DNA from 2 places in the Mesorhizobium sp. IMUNJ 23033 genome. Region 2 is predicted to be linked to the other one. Evidence: riboswitches for the same ligand, from Rfam matches in the RefSeq annotation. Region 2 holds a riboswitch; the other holds the start of a gene.
What was found. Region 2 has a riboswitch for thiamine pyrophosphate ahead of ACFX5Q_RS26655 (YkoF family thiamine/hydroxymethylpyrimidine-binding protein). Riboswitches for the same ligand answer to the same signal wherever they lie in the genome.
Positions count from the first base shown of each region.

Region 1: it holds a riboswitch for thiamine pyrophosphate, as region 2 does, so the genes downstream of both, thiB (thiamine ABC transporter substrate binding subunit) here and ACFX5Q_RS26655 (YkoF family thiamine/hydroxymethylpyrimidine-binding protein) in region 2, are expected to answer to the same signal.

Region 1 covers NZ_JBJACT010000031.1:2,941-10,613, reverse strand. The annotation lists gene ACFX5Q_RS27385 (RNA polymerase factor sigma-32) at 1-364, shown strand, start outside; gene ACFX5Q_RS27380 (M48 family metalloprotease) at 383-1,852, opposite strand; gene thiQ (thiamine ABC transporter ATP-binding protein) at 2,007-2,792, opposite strand; gene thiP (thiamine/thiamine pyrophosphate ABC transporter permease) at 2,789-4,399, opposite strand; gene thiB (thiamine ABC transporter substrate binding subunit) at 4,408-5,406, opposite strand; TPP riboswitch at 5,450-5,564, opposite strand; gene ACFX5Q_RS27360 (thiamine diphosphokinase) at 5,699-6,343, shown strand; gene ACFX5Q_RS27355 (ABC-F family ATP-binding cassette domain-containing protein) at 6,346-7,673, shown strand, end outside.
Region 2 covers NZ_JBJACT010000029.1:89,654-97,326, reverse strand. The annotation lists gene ACFX5Q_RS26685 (hypothetical protein) at 1-72, opposite strand, end outside; gene ACFX5Q_RS26680 (hypothetical protein) at 69-311, opposite strand; gene ACFX5Q_RS26675 (helix-turn-helix transcriptional regulator) at 392-1,042, shown strand; gene ACFX5Q_RS26670 (ABC transporter substrate-binding protein) at 1,201-2,208, opposite strand; gene ACFX5Q_RS26665 (ABC transporter ATP-binding protein) at 2,228-2,992, opposite strand; gene ACFX5Q_RS26660 (ABC transporter permease) at 2,989-3,759, opposite strand; gene ACFX5Q_RS26655 (YkoF family thiamine/hydroxymethylpyrimidine-binding protein) at 3,877-4,485, opposite strand; TPP riboswitch at 4,476-4,589, opposite strand; gene ACFX5Q_RS26650 (GSU2403 family nucleotidyltransferase fold protein) at 4,824-5,909, shown strand; gene ACFX5Q_RS26645 (hypothetical protein) at 6,021-6,371, shown strand; gene ACFX5Q_RS26640 (DUF2934 domain-containing protein) at 6,934-7,173, opposite strand; gene ACFX5Q_RS26635 (hypothetical protein) at 7,286-7,501, opposite strand; gene ACFX5Q_RS26630 (DUF1236 domain-containing protein) at 7,572-7,673, opposite strand, start outside.

The DNA of each region.
Region 1 (7,673 bases), on a different contig from region 2:
GGATTCCCGCCTCTCGGCTCCCGACTCTTCGCTCAACGCGCCGCTTGCCGACGATGCCGGCACGGCCGAGCGGATGGATTTCCTGATCTCGGACGATCCCTTGCCGGACGAAATTGTCGGCGACACGATCGACATCGAACGCCGCTCGCTATGGCTCAAGGCAGCGCTCGGCGCGCTCAATGCCCGCGAACTCAGGATCATCGAGCAGCGCCGTCTGACCGACGAGGGCGCAACGCTTGAGTCGCTTGGCGAAGCGCTCGGCATTTCCAAGGAACGCGTCCGCCAGATCGAAGCCCGCGCCATGGAAAAGCTGAAGGTTGCGCTGGTCGAGCAGAACCCCGAATTCATGGCGACAGCCGCCTGAACCTTGCCGTCCTGAACCTTATCTATCTGTGACGATCTTGACCTTGTCGCCGGTCGAAACGGCGGCGCCCGGCGACATCGCGTTGAGCACCCTAAACAGGTCGAGCTTGCGGTCGACGCCGACCATCTGCGCGGCGAGCGAGCCCATGGTCTGCCCCGCCTGCACGGTGACGACGCGGATATGCAGCGGCTTCAGCGCCGCCTTCTCGGCCGCGCTGAGGATGCGGAACGAGCCGCTCACCGAGCGCGCCACCGGATCGAGCGTGGTGCTGGCCGAGGGTGCCGCCGTCAGCAGCCGGTAGACCTGGCCGCCGGCGCGGATCACCGCGATGTCGAACTGCCAGCCGTCGGCGCCGGCATGCGCTGTCGCCGCCTCGTTGCCGTTGATGGTTTCCTGCTTCACGCTCGCATCGTCGAGACCGGCCACCCAGCCGCTGCGGATATAGTCGGTCAGCGGGCGGTTCTTGTCGATCGAAACGCCGTCGAAGCGGATCGCCATGTCGCCCGGGCCGGTCGCCGTCACGGCGGCGGCCGAATTGTCGATGACGAAGCCGTCGGGCACGGTGAACGACACGCCGAGGCCAGGATGCAGGAAGGTCTGGCCGCGCACATAGCCTTCTTCCGGCGTATCGCCGTAAAGCAGGCCGTCTATGCCGGCGAGGAAAGCATCGCGGTCGCGCGTGCCAACGCCCGGCGGGCCGAACTGACGGGCATGCCGCTGTGCCAGGTCGATGCGCTGCGGCGTGTTGGGGTGCGTCGCCAGGAAGTCGAGGCTGGCATCGGTGGCGCCGCTGATCGAGCGGAAATCGGTATAGGCCGACATCGACTGCAGGAAGCGGCCGGCGGCGTAAGGATCATAACCCGCCTCGCCGACCGACTTGATGCCGATGGCATCTGCTTCGAGCTCCTGGTTGCGCGAGAACTGCGCAAGCCTGAGCTTGCCGCGGATGAGTGCGGCCTTGGCGGTCGGGCTGTCGCCGAGCACATCGGAGACGACCTTGGTCGCCAGCCCTTCCTCGGCCTCCAGCTGCTGCCGCTGCAGGCCGTGATTGGCGGTGACGTGGCCCATCTCGTGCGCGATGACGGCGGCAAGCTCGGCCGAATCATTGGCCAGTGCCAGCAGGCCGCGCGTGACGTAGAGATAGCCGCCAGGCAGCGCGAAGGCGTTGACGTTGGGCGAATTTAGGATGGTGATGCGATAGGTCTGGGTCGGATTGGCAGACACCACGGTCAGGCTGCCGACGACCTTGGCCACCATACGCTCGAGCTTGGGATCGGAATATTCGCCGCCATAGGTGGCGAGGATGCGCGGATGCTGCGCCTTCGCCATCTCGGCGAGCTTGCTGTTGGCGACGACATTGTCGACGGTGACGGGCCTGTCGGACGGCTGGAAACCGGATTCCTGCACATCCGGCGGCGTGAACATCTGGCAGCTTGCCAGCGCCACGGCCAAGCCGGCCAGCGCAAGGAATCGCGCCAGCGGCTTCATCAACAGTCTGTCCTTGCCGGTCGGCAGATCGGCGTCCCTTCTGTTGTTTGCGGCAAATCACGGCCTATGCCGGACCAGTATGGCCGGACCTAGCCACACTCCTCTGGTCAAGGCAAGCAAACGCCGCATCGTCCAAACCCGGTTTGGCCGTAAATTATGTCCGCTTCCGGGCAATATCTCGTGATCCGGTGTTGACCGGTCCCGAGCCGATATAGCGCCGGAAGGCTTCCGGTCCAGCGCCGTCGAAGAAATCGGCCGCCGTCCCCGCCGCGGCGACCGCGCCATTGTCGAGAAACACCATATCTTGGCCGATGCGGCGCGCATCTTCGGGCTGGTGGGTGACGAACAGAACCGTCATCTTCCGCTCGGCATGGACACTGGCCAAAAGATCCAGCATGTCGTCGCGCAGGGCCGGTCCGAGGGAGGCGAATGGCTCGTCGAGCAGAAGCACCGGCCGGTCGCGCACCAGCACGCGGGCAAGTGCGACGCGCTGCCGCTCGCCACCGGAGAGCTCGCGCGGCAGGCGGTTTTCCTTGCCGGCAAGGCCGACGCGCTGGAGTGCCCCGGCGATCGCCTCGCGGTCGGCGCCGCTTAGGCCGAGCGACGGCGAGCGGCCGAGCCCGACATTGCGCTCCACCGGGAGATGGGCAAACAGATTGTTTTCCTGGAACACCATCGACACTGGCCGGACCGAAGGCGGAGCGGCGCTGACTTCCGCCTCGCCGATCAGCACGCGGCCCGACCCTGGCGCCTCGAAACCGGCCACCAGATTGAGCAGCGTCGATTTTCCGGAGCCGCTTGGCCCCATGATGGCGGTGATCCTGGAAGCGGCAAACTGGACATTGAAGAGAAACGACGCCTCGCCGTAGCTGAACGAAACATTGTCCAGCCGCACTGCTGCCCCGTGTTTCACGTCGGCGCCATCATGGGTGGGCGTCATGCTCGTTCTCCCCGCCCCAGCCGGTCTGCGACAAGCACGAGCGCCAGGCAAACCATGCCGAGCAGCAAGGCCAAGCCGGCGGCGTCCGCGGTCCGGTAACTGCCCATGCGCGCCAGCAAAAGATAAGGCAAGGTCTGCACTGAATCGCTGCCGAACAGCGCGATGACGCCGAGGTCGCCGAGCGACAAGGCCATGGCGAAGGCGAAGGCTGTGGCCAGAGGCCGCCTGAGCGACGGCCAGTCGACCAGAATGAGCCGGCTCCAGCCTGAGATGCCAAGTTGCGCGCAAAGCCGTTCGTGCCGTTCGCTCGCCGCATCATAGGCGGGACGCACGGCACGGATGGCGAAGGGCATTGCCATCACCGCGTTGACGGCAACGACCATGACAGGCGCGACGGCAAAGACGTCGCTGATCGCACTCAACAGCAGGAACCAGCCGGCGCCGACGACGATGGGCGGCACGACCAGCACAAAGCCGGCGCCGGTGTCGGTGGCATGTTCGAGCAGCGTCCGAGGACCGACGCCGCGCATCAGCGCGAGTGCTCGCCGCGCCATGATGAGCGACAACGACAGCGCCACCGCAAGAACCGCCGAGAGCAAGGCAAGCACGACGCTGGTCACCGTCGCCTGTCGCACGGCAGCCTCGCCCGCCAACCGGCCGAGATCGGCGCCAAGCCCGGCGGCCAACGTCGCGGCCATCGGCCCGGCGACGAACAGCAAGGCCAGACCGATCAAGGTGACGTTCAACGCGGTCTCGGCCATGCCGGCGGAAAGATACCGTCGCGGCGCCACCGGCAGATTGGCATCGCCAACCGTGTTGACGCCGAGCCGCATCAAGGCCAGCACGACGACGAAGGTGAGCGCGATCTGCAGAAATGTCAGCGTTACGGTCCGCGCGGGATCGAAATCGAAGCGCAGCGCCTGGTAGATGGCGACCTCCAGCGTCGTGGCGGCCGGCCCGCCGCCCAACGTCAGCACGATGGTGAAGGAGGTGATGCAGAGCATGAAGACAAGCCCGGCAATACCGGGGAGTGCCGCGCGCAGCGCCGGCCATTCGATCAGCCGGAAGGCGGGTCTTGCGCCCATGCCGAGCTGACTCGCCAGCCGCCATTGGTCGGCCGGCACCGTCCCCAGCGCCTCCAGGAACAGCCTTGTGGCCAAAGGCAGGTTGAAGAAGACATGGGCGACGAGAATGCCTGACAGCCCGTAGATGCCCGGCCAATTCCGGCTGCCAAGAATGCCGGCGAAATAGCCGGCATTGCCGTAGAGCGCCAGGATGCCGAGCGCAGCGACGATGGCCGGCAGTGCCAGCGGCAGGGCGAAGAGCTGCAGGATCAGGCCGCGGCCGAAAAAGCGCGGATGCCGCGACAGGGCGCGCGCCACGAACAGCGCCGGCACGACGGAAAGCAGCGTCGAGAGAGCCGCTTGCCACAGCGTGAAGCGGGCGACGCGCAGGAGATAGGGATCGAAGGCGGACGCAGCGCCGGAGAGGTCGCGTGCGCCTTCGAGGATGAGCCCGGCGAACGCGCCGCCGATCAGTAGCGCTATTGCCGAAAGCGCGACGATGCCGGCGGTGATGCGGGGATCGGTCGAACGCGCCGGTACCATCCCGACCCCTACTTGCTCATCACCGCCAGCCATTCATCCACCCAGACCTTGCGGTTGGCCGCGACCTCCTCCGGACTGAACAGCAAGGTCTTGGTTGGCTTGACCAGTCTGTCGAAGGCCGGGTTGAGCGGCTTGTCGGTCTTGCCGGCCGGGTACATCCAGTTGGTCTCGGGAATGACATTCTGGAACTTCGGTCCGGTCATGAAGGCCATGAACTTTTCCGCCAGCGGGTTCTTGGCGCCGGTCGTAGTGATGCCGGCAACCTCGATCTGCAGATACTCGCCTTCCTCGAAAGACGCCGCCTGGTAGCGCTCGGTGTTTTCGGCGACCATGTGGTAGGCCGGCGACGTCGTGTAGGACAGCACCATCGGCGCTTCGCCCTTGGTGAACAGGCCGTATGCCTCGCTCCAGCCCGGCGTCACTGTCAGCACCTTCGACTTGAGCTTGGCCCAGGCCTCCGGCGCCTTGTCGCCATAGACCGACTTGACCCAGAGCAGCAGGCCGAGGCCCGGTGTCGAGGTGCGCGGATCCTGGATGACGATCTTGTCGGTTGCATCGCCTTCGACCAGTTCCTTCAGGCTCTTCGGCGGCACTTTTAGCTTTTCGGTATCGTAGACGACGGCGAAATAGCCATAGTCGAACGGCACGAAGGTGTCGTCGCTCCAGCCGCCCGGCACGTTGACATCGGACACCGCGCCATGCGGCGCGAACAGGCCGGTGGCCTTGGCTTCGGCCGTCAGGTTGGTGTCGAGGCCGAGTACGATGTCGGCCTTGGTCGAGGCCCCTTCGAGCTTGACGCGGTTGAGCAGCGCCACGCCGTCGGCGACCGAGACGAAGTCGAGGGTGCAGCCGCATTCGGCCTCGAATTCCTTCTTCACCAACGGACCCGGACCCCACTCGGCGGTGAAACTCTCATAGGTGTAGACGGTGAGCTTGTCCTGCGCTTGCGCGGGTGCAGTAACAGCCAGGGTGATTGCTGAGATCAGTGCGTATAAAAGCGTGCGCATCGGCGCCTCCTTCGTTCGTGTTGAAAGGAATTGAGGCGTCGGGTTGTCCGAAACGTCTAATCCCTCCGCCGGTACAAACCGGATCAGGTTCAGCGGGTTGGCTGGTTTGCCTCTCAGCCGGTCCGCGAAGATCGCGTCCGGCACCCCGTTAGAGCGTTTCGACACATAGGCCCGGCCGATGTGGCGTGCAAGCGGAACTTTGCCGGGGATCCAGTGCATGTTGCCCAAAGACGCGACGCACGTGAGGCCCGGCCTTCCGTTTCGCAGGCAGGGCTGGTAAGGGCCACGAGATATGAGCACATTCACCATCCTGCTTGGCGGCGATCTCATCCGCACGCCACTGCTCGACCGCCAGATCGAGGGCACGCGCGTCATCGCCGCCGACGCCGGCATCGGCCATGCTCGGATGCTGGGAGTGATGCCCGAACTCTGGGTCGGCGATTTCGATTCCGTGCCGGCGGATTTGCCGGACGATCTGGCCGCCGTGCCGCGCCAGGTGTTTCCGCCCGAGAAAGACCAGACCGACGGCGAACTGGCGATATCAGCCGCACTCGAACGCGGCGCCACCAGCCTGGTTCTCGCCGGCGCCTTCGGCGGCAAGCGTGCCGACCACGCCTTCCTGCACCTAGCCCTCGCGGTGCGCCTGGCCGAAGGCGGGATGGATGTGCTTTTGACCAGCGGCGCACAGGAAGGCATCCCGCTTTTGCCTGGAAAAGCCGGTTTCAGCTACGCCGACGGCACGCTGTTTTCGGTGCTCGGCTTCTCCGACCTTGCCGGCTTGAGCGTCACTGGCGCCAAATGGCCGCTCGACCATGTCGAAGTTGCGTTCGGCTCGTCGCTGACCATTTCCAACGAGGTCAAGGGCCGCCTCGAAATCGCCTTGGGCAGCGGCCGTGCGCTGCTGCTTGCCCACCCCTACCCCTTGCCTGAAAGCTGATCATGGCCCCGCCGCTTCTCAATCTCGACGGGGTCAAGCTCACCTTCGGCGGCACGCCGCTGCTTGACGGCGCCGAACTCAGTGCCTCGGCCGGCGACAAGATCGCGCTGGTCGGCCGCAACGGCTCCGGCAAGTCGACGCTGCTGAAGATCGCTGCTGGAATGATCGAGCCGCAGGATGGCGAAGTGTTCCGCCAGCCCTCGGCGACCGTGCGCTATCTGCCGCAAATGCCCGACATGGACGATTTCGCCAACGTTCGCGCCTATGTCGAGGCGGGACTGGGGCCCGCCGACGATCCCTACCGCGCCACCTATCTGATGGAACACCTTGGCCTCACCGGCGAAGAGAAGCCGAACGATCTCTCCGGCGGCGAGGCGCGCCGCGCAGCCCTTGCCCGCGTCATGGCGCCCGAGCCCGACATTTTGCTGCTTGATGAGCCGACCAACCATCTTGACCTGTCGGTGATCGAATGGCTGGAGGAGGAGCTTGCCCGCACCTCGTCGGCGCTGATCCTCATCTCCCACGACCGTCGTTTTCTCGAGCGCGTCTCGCGCGCCACCGTCTGGCTCGACCGTGGCCAGACCCGCCGGCTCGACAAGGGCTTTGGTCATTTCGAGGAATGGCGCGACCAGGTGCTGGAAGAGGAAGAGCGCGAGCAGCACAAGCTCGGCCGCCAGATCGTGCGTGAGGAGCACTGGCTGCGCTACGGCGTGACGGCGCGGCGCAAGCGCAACATGCGCCGGCTTGGCGAGCTGCAAACCATGCGCCAGCGCTTTCGCGGCCATCGCGGCGCCGAGGGCACGGCGACCCTGGTGGCCAGCGACGCCGCTGAATCCGGCAAGCTGGTGATCGAGGCCAGGAACATCGAGAAGAGTTTTGGTGACCTCACCGTGGTCAAAGGCTTTTCGACCCGGATCCAGCGCGGTGATCGCGTTGGTCTGGTCGGACCGAACGGCGCCGGCAAGACGACACTTCTGAAGATGCTGACCGGCGAGCTGGCACCGGATGCCGGCTCGATCCGGCTTGGCGTCAATCTGGAGATCGCCACGCTCGACCAGAAGCGCGAGGCCGTCGACCCGGCCGAGACGCTGGCGCATTACCTCACCGACGGGCGCGGCGAAAATCTCGTCGTCAATGGCGAGCAGCGCCACGTCGTCTCCTACATGAAGGACTTCCTGTTCAAGCCGGAGCAGGCGCGCACGCCGGTGCGCGAGCTTTCCGGCGGCGAGCGGGCACGCCTGCTGCTGGCTCGCGTGCTGGCGCGGCCGGCGAACCTTCTGGTGCTCGATGAGCCGACCAACGATCTCGACATGGAGACGCTGGAACTGCT
Region 2 (7,673 bases):
CCCGGTCTTCGTCCGAGCCGGGGAGGAGGACAGCCCGGACGATTCGAAATGGGCGGACAGGCGCAGGATCATGCCGCCTCCCCTTGCGCGGTATCAGCGGCGGCCACAGCGGCCAGCCACTCGTAGCTGACGCTGGCGATGCCGCGCCTGCGGCTGGCGGCGACGACCTGCGCCCCGTGCTGCGGCGCGATGCGCTGGCGCCGGCGCATCTGCCGGGCTGCCTCGTAGCCGCAGCCGACTTCGGCGGCGAAGTCGGTGATGGCGGGCCAATGGTCAATCAGTGCGGAAATGCTTGCAGGATGCTCGATCATGCGCTAAGCGTACGATATGTACGAAAGAGTCGCAAGCAAAATCGTACACCTTGGACGATAAATTTCAGGCATTTTGTACGATGATGGATCCTCGACACAGATTGCAGCAGGCGCGGGCCGAGGCGGGCTATGCCTCGCCGAGCGATGCGTCGCGGGCGTTGCGCGACATCAACAAGAACACGCTGATCAGCCACGAGAACGGCAACCGGCCGCTGTCGCGCAAGGCGGCGGAGAAATATGGCCGCCTGTTCGGCGTCGATCCCGGCTGGCTGTTGTTCGACGGCAATCCCGCGGGAAGCGGCGGCTTCCACGAGGCCGGTTCGGCCGCGCTGATGCCCTCGCCACTTACCGTCGACGTGCCGATCGTCTCGTGGATCAGCGCCGGCGAACTCGGCAGCCAGGACAGCGTCGTCAACCTGTCGGACTATCCGACCATACCCGCCGCCGATCTCGAGCAGGGCGAATGGATTGCGCTGCGCGTCGACGGCCCGTCGATGAACAAGATCTCGCCGCCGGATTCCATCATCTTCGTCAATCTGCGCGACAAGCGGCTGGTGACCAATGGCTGCTATGTGATCTCCGACGAAAGCGGCCGCGCCACCTACAAGCGCTACCGCCCGAACGACAAGCCGCCGTTCCAGCCGGCCTCCTACATGGAAATCCCGCCGCCGGAACTGGAAGGCGCGATCACCATCATCGGGCGCGTGAAGCGGTCGATGATCGATATGTGAGGGGTGGTCTCCCCTCGAGGGGACCGGCCAGAGGGGGCGCCGCTAATGGAACGCCGGCATTCTGTCCGCGATAGGAAGTCGCGTCAGGAGGTGCCGCCCCCCTCTGTCGCCTGGCGACATGTCCCCCTCCCCTCGAGTGGGAAGATCAGAAACTCGTCCTACCCCAAATATTCATTGCTGAAATACCCGGCGAAATCCGGGCGCTTCTCCAGCGCCTTGCCATCACTGTCGCGCAATATGCCGGCGGTGAAGAGATACTCCCCCATCGCGTCCACCTTGGCCTTGTCGATGGTGCCGATGGCGCCGGCTTCGCTCCTCAGGAAATGTCCGTCGTTCAGCGCCTTCAGCGAGGCGTGGATCAGGGCCGGATTGGTGAGCGCGTCCTTGTTGGCCGCGATCAGCAGGTCGCCCGCCTCTTGCGCGTGGTCGACGGCGAACTCGTAGCCGCGCCGAGTCGCCTGAACGAAGGCGACGGCCGCTTTCGGATTGGCCTGAAGAAAGGCGTCGCTGGAGGCGATGAAGGTGGTGTGCTCGTCGGGCACGCCATAATCGGCGTAGCGGAAGCTGCGCTGCCTGATGCCTTTCAGTTCGGCCTCGACGCCTTCCCAGGTCGAGACCTCGAGCGTGAAATCGACGGCGCCGTTGGCCAGCGCCTCATAGGCCGAGGTGCCTAATGTCACCGTCTCAAAATTGCCCTTGCCGCCATCATGGCGGATGATGGTCGAGATCAGTGCGTTCTCCCAGGCACTGCCGAAGCCGCCATAGGTCAGGCCGTCGAGATCCTTCGGGCTCTTGATCGCGCTACGGTCGGCGTTGAACACGACGCGGCCGGTCTCGGTTTGCACCACGGCATAGACGGCCCTGAGGTCGGCGCCGGCGGTCTTCTGGGTGAACAGGCTGATGGTTCCGTTGATACCGAAATCGGCGACGCGGTTGGCGACCAGCGTGCCCGCGCCGGTGTCGCTGTAGGGCAGGATTTCGACTTCGAGGCCGGCTTCCGCGTAAAAGCCTTTGTCGCGGGCGATAAACAAACCGATGTGGTTGGTGTTGACGGTCCAGTCGAGCGCGACGGTGACCTTCTGTCCAGCGGCGAAAGTCCGGGCGGGGAATGGCAGACCGGCAGCGAGCGTCAGCAGCAGTGCCTGGCGGCGGGTGAGTTCAGTCATGGTCATCTCCTTGGGACGGTCATTGGGCTGAGGGTTGCGGATCGGTGGCGCCGAGCAGCGTGTCGAGAATGCCGGCCTCGAGCACGGCCGCCTCGCGCGCTGCGCTGGCGTCGGCGGTGCGCGGGCGCGGCAACGGCACTGCGATCTCGCTGACGATGCGGGCCGGGCGCGCGGAAAACACGTAGATGCGGTCGGACAAAAGCACGGCTTCGCGCACGTCGTGGGTGATCAGCAGCGCCGTCCAGTGGTGGCGCCGCCACATGGCTTCCAGCCAGCGCTGCATGGCCGCGCGGGTCAGCGCATCGAGCGCGCCGAACGGTTCGTCGAGCAACAGCATGTCGCGCTGCTGCACCACGGTGCGCAGCAAGGCCGCGCGCTGGCGCATGCCGCCGGAAAGCTCGGCCGGCCAGGCGCGCTCGAAGCCGGCAAGGCCGAACTCGGCAAAGAGCGGCGTGACTCGCTCGCGCGCCGCCCGGCGCGGCACTCCCTGCACCTCCAGCCCCAGCGTCGCATTGTCGAGGATGCGGCGCCATGGCATCAGCGCGTCGCGCTGCGGCATGAAGGCGAAGCGGCTGCCATGGTCGTCGAGCGGCGCGCCGTCGAACAGCATCTCGCCCTCGCCTTTCTCCGCGCCGGTCAGCAGCTGGAACAGCGTCGACTTGCCGGCGCCGGACGGACCGAGGATGGAGACGAATTCGCCTGCCGCGACATTGAGCGAAATGCCGGCCAGTACCTCGAGCGGACCAAAGCATTTTCGCACCTGGCGCAGCTCCAGCCGGGTCATTGCCGCCCCTCGCCGCCGCGTTCTCCTGCCGCTCGCTCCCAGGGCATGACAAGGCGCTGGACGAGCACCGTCAGGCCGAACAGCACCAGCGTCAGCGCCGCACTGACGCCGACCGCCGCGAGCACCAGGTCGGGGCGGAAATTGTTCTTGGCGTTGAGCATGTAGATGCCCAGCCCCTTCGCCGCGCCCGCATATTCGGCGAAGATCGCGCCGACCACGGCATAGGTGATCGATATCCTCAAGCCGGCGAAGAAATAGGGCAGCGCCGAGGGCAGCCGCGCCAGCCAGAAGACACGCCAGCGCCCTGCCCCCATGGCGCGGAGCATCTGGCCGATCTCCTTCTCGGTCGCCTCAAAACCCTCGACCAACGCCACCATCATCGGAAAGAAGGTGACGAGTGCCACGAGCAGGATTTTCGGCAGCAGGCCGAAGCCGAACCACAGCACGACCAGCGGCGCGATCGCCACCAGCGGCAAGGTCTGGCTGGCGATCAGCAGCGGAAACAGCGCGCGGCGCAATGACGGCCAGAAGTCGACCAGCGCCGAGAAAAGGAAGGCGGCGGAGAGCGAGCAGGCAAAGCCGGCAAGAGTGGCGCGGATGGTCGGGATGGCATTGTCCATCAGCGCCTCGCGATTCTCCCACGCCTGTCCTAAGACGCGCGAGGGCGCCGGCAACACCGTCGGCCTAACGCCGCCATAGCGGGCATAGAGCTCCCACGCAGCGAACAGCAGCCCGACCGAGACGGCAGCCGGTGCAGCCCTGGCGATGGCCGACGAGACAGCTGATCTCCCCCCTCGTGGGGAAGGGCCAGAGGTATCTCCTCCAGACAACGGGACGGACGGAACAGCCACGGAAATATCCTCGACGGCGGCGAGCGCTATGGCTCAGACAGCGGACGGGCTGTTGGCCGACACGGTGACGTCGAGGGTTACGTGGCCGGCGCCCGGCCCGAAGCGGCAGAAGGCTTCGTTCAGCGTGGCGAAGATGGCACCGGCATCGCCGCGCAATTTGGTGCAGAAATGCTTGGAGCGCTCGTAGACGCCGGACTGTTTGAGGAAGTCGATGCAGCCATAGATCTCGTCCATGTGGTCGCCAGTGCCCATCACATAGAGCGAGAATTGCGCCGCCGTCGCCTGACCGGTCACGGCGGTGGCCTGCACGGCGCGGATGGCGGCAACCTTGCGCTCGTCGAGCGGAATGACGGGGCCGCCGACCTCGTCGGAGCGGCAGATCGGATCGTCGGGCTCGCCCGGGCAGCCGCGCGAGATCGCCGCTGACAGCACGCAGTGCTTGCCGCTGGCGGAAGCCGCGACGAACAAGTCGCGCATCGCCGGGAACAGCACTTCGGGCGGCCCGACCAGCAAGGTCGAGATGTCGTCGGTCTCGATCCTCAGCCGATCGCGATACGGATCGAGCGCGCCAAGCGCGCCAAGGATGACGCCGACGAAATCATCGGCCATGGGATAGAGGGAAATCTGTGCGCCAGAAAACATAGCCCGCCTCGCTCCGCTGGTATTACCCAGATCAGCTTTTAGGGTCTGTGGGCTTGCCGCCCCCGTCTCAGCCCCGACCGTACGGAGCACCCCTGTGGATGCCGGGGTTAAAGCACTGTTCGGCGAATTGGGGAAGAGGGTTTGTCGAGGCGTGACGCGAATGTGTGTTGGGCCAGGTTTTGACAGTCTCCCGCTTGGGGGAGATCGGTTTCAACGCTCCGCGTTATAAGATTTTCACCATTTTCTTATAACATCCTTGAAATTCAGCTGGATAGCGCGCAGTTATAAGAAAACTGACAAATTCTTATAACGGAAGGCGCATGATCGGAGTGCTAGCCATGAAAACGATCGATCTCGCCTATCGCACGATGTACGCCGAACTCGTGCAGCGTAGCCTGGATGCCTCGTTCGAGACCTATTTCTCGACGGCGGGCAACTTCGTCCGCGTTCCGGTAAAGGGCCGCGACTACTGGTACTTCGAGGAAACCCGCCCGACGAAGACAAGGCGATACGTCGGCCCGGCCGAAGACCCCGAGATCGCAAAACGGGTCGCCGCCTTCAAGGAGATCAAGAGCGACCTCAAGAGCCGCCGCAAGCTGGTTTCCAGCCTCGTGCGCGACGCCGGCTTGACCGCGCCTGACACATTCACCGGCGAAGTGGTCGAAGCCCTGGAGAAGGCCGGACTCTTTCGCCTGCGCGCCGTTTTGGTCGGAACGGTCGCCTTCCAGACCTATGCCGGGCATCTTGGCGTGCGGCTGCCTGGTGCCTCGCTGCAGACAGGCGACGTAGACTTCGCTCAATTTCATTCCGTCTCGGCCGAAGTGGACGACAGTCTGCCGCCGGTCATTGAGGTGCTCAAGGCAATCGATCCGACATTTCGTCAGGTTCCACACCGAACAGACGCCGGACGGACCACACAGTTCGAGAACGCTTCCCGCTACAAGGTCGAATTCCTCACTCCGAACCGGGGCAGCGACGACCATGCGGATCACGCAAGCCCGATGCCGTCGCTGGGAGGCGTCTCCGCGCAGCCTTTGCGGTTCCTGGATTTTCTCATCCGCGACCCCGTCAGAACGGTGCTCCTGCACCGCTCGGGCGTGCCCGTGCTGGTGCCCTCGCCCGAGCGCTACGCCGTCCACAAGCTGATCGTCGCTTCACGCCGGCAAAGCGCCGCAGCGAAGCGGGAAAAGGACCTCCATCAGGCGAGCCAGCTGGTCAAGGCGCTTGACGCCACACGCCGGCAGGATGACCTCGCCTTCGTGTTCGCGGAAGCATGGAACAGGGGCGACAGCTGGCGCGACGCGCTCCGGAAAGGCCTGCACCTGCTCGATCCGGACAGGCATGATATGGTCGGCCAGATCCTCGGGAGGGCGCTTGCCGATATTGGCGCGCAGCTCGAAGGATTTCCAATGCGGCTCGCCTGAGGCGCCGGCATTCCGATGGTTTCTATCCATCTCTTTCGTTCATATTGTACGAATTGCACTTGACCAGTATTCGTACGTAAAGTACGATATCTTCTCTTTGAGGGGATATCCTTGAACACCGCAAATCACGCCGCCTTCGCCGATCTCTCCCGCCCGCTCTTTTCTCCCGCAACGACCGACCAGAGGCAGCGCCTCGCCGGCGCCTGGCGCATGGCCAGCCAGGATATCGCGGAGGACATCCGCTTCATCCGCCAGTATCTGAAAGTCATCGCCGAAAAAGAGGAGCGGCTGTCGACCGGCACGCTGGTCCACAGCCGCGCCTATGTCGATGCCTGTGCCGGCTGGCTGCCGCAGACCGTGGCGCGCTATCTGCGCAACCTGCGGGCAATCACCGAATGCGAACTCGCCATGACGGCGGCCGGCATCCGCTTTGCGCTCTCCAGCGATGCCTGGGATGCGTGAGGGCCGAGCGGCGGAAAGCTGTCGGTCTGGCCGGGAATGCAAACCCACTGGCCGCGGGGCCAGTGGGTTCGTTTGCCGCTGAAGCGGGAGTGATCAGCCGCAATCGGCCGGCGCGGCCGGGCCGGAGCCCGTTGGGGAGCCAAGCCTATCTCAGACCGAGAAAACTCAGGATCGCGATGACGATTACAACGGCCCCGACCAGCCAAATGATATTATTCATGACGTGCTCCTTCGCCCAAAATTGGTGCTGGAAGCACAACATTAGCGACGCCTAAAGGTTCCCGCCGGTCGGGCCGTCGCCGCGCGGGGAATGGCGGCGGCGCATGGCCCTGCTCTACGGCGCGATCGGAGTAGCAACCTGACTTTTACTGGGTGTATTTAACTAACGCGCGCTGGCTGTCACGAAACTAATTAGACTATTCTAATTTCCTTAAGCTGCAATCTCGGCGTGACGGGGCGACAATGCAGGTTCCATGAACGCAGCCAATCTCTACCGGAGACGGCGCTGCCGCGCCGCATCCATTTCCCATGGGTCATTGAAGAGAGATTTCGTGGCCGGCGCTCAGCCCTTGGCTTTTGGCTTGGCGGCCTTGGCGGGTGCCTTGGCCTTGGCGGCTGCCGGTTTGGCTGACTTGGCGGCCGCAGCCTTCTTCGGCGCAGCCTTGGTTTTCGGCTTCGCCGCTCCGTCGATCTCGGCTGTCGCCTGGTCCCAATGTTGCATGTCCGAGCCCTCGGGCCGCCCGGCCTGTTCCCAGATTTCGTGCGCCCGCTGGCGAATGCGTTCCTGCCTGTCGTCCGTCACTGTCGCCTCCGTGGTTGGGTCCAAATCGGATGGGTCCAAATCCCGGCAAAACATTAGCGGATATTTCGACCGGCGTCTTGGGGCGTAGACACGCTCGACGCCGCGATTTCCTTTAGTGGTCGTTGGACAGGACCGCGACACCCAGCAATGCCGCCTTCTTGGTAATCAGCCCGGCGAGATCGGCGTCGGAGCGCTCTGTGCCGGTGCGCCGGCGCAGCTCATCGATCGCCTCCTTCATCGACAGCAAGCTGGTGCTTCGCTCGGCCAGCAGCTTGTCGCAACAGGCCGCGACATTGGTGGAATTGGGGGTCTCGACATGCGGCAACATGGGAATGCTCCTTTGAACAAACCCGTTGCCCGCCGTCTCCTCCCGAAGACGGCGGGACAGGTATCATGCATCACTCAATGACTTCGACGACCCTGCGCGTGCCGGGGTCGACCAGCACGGTGTGATCGCCCACGACCGTGTATCTGTATTGAGTGTCGGGAACTTCCCGAAG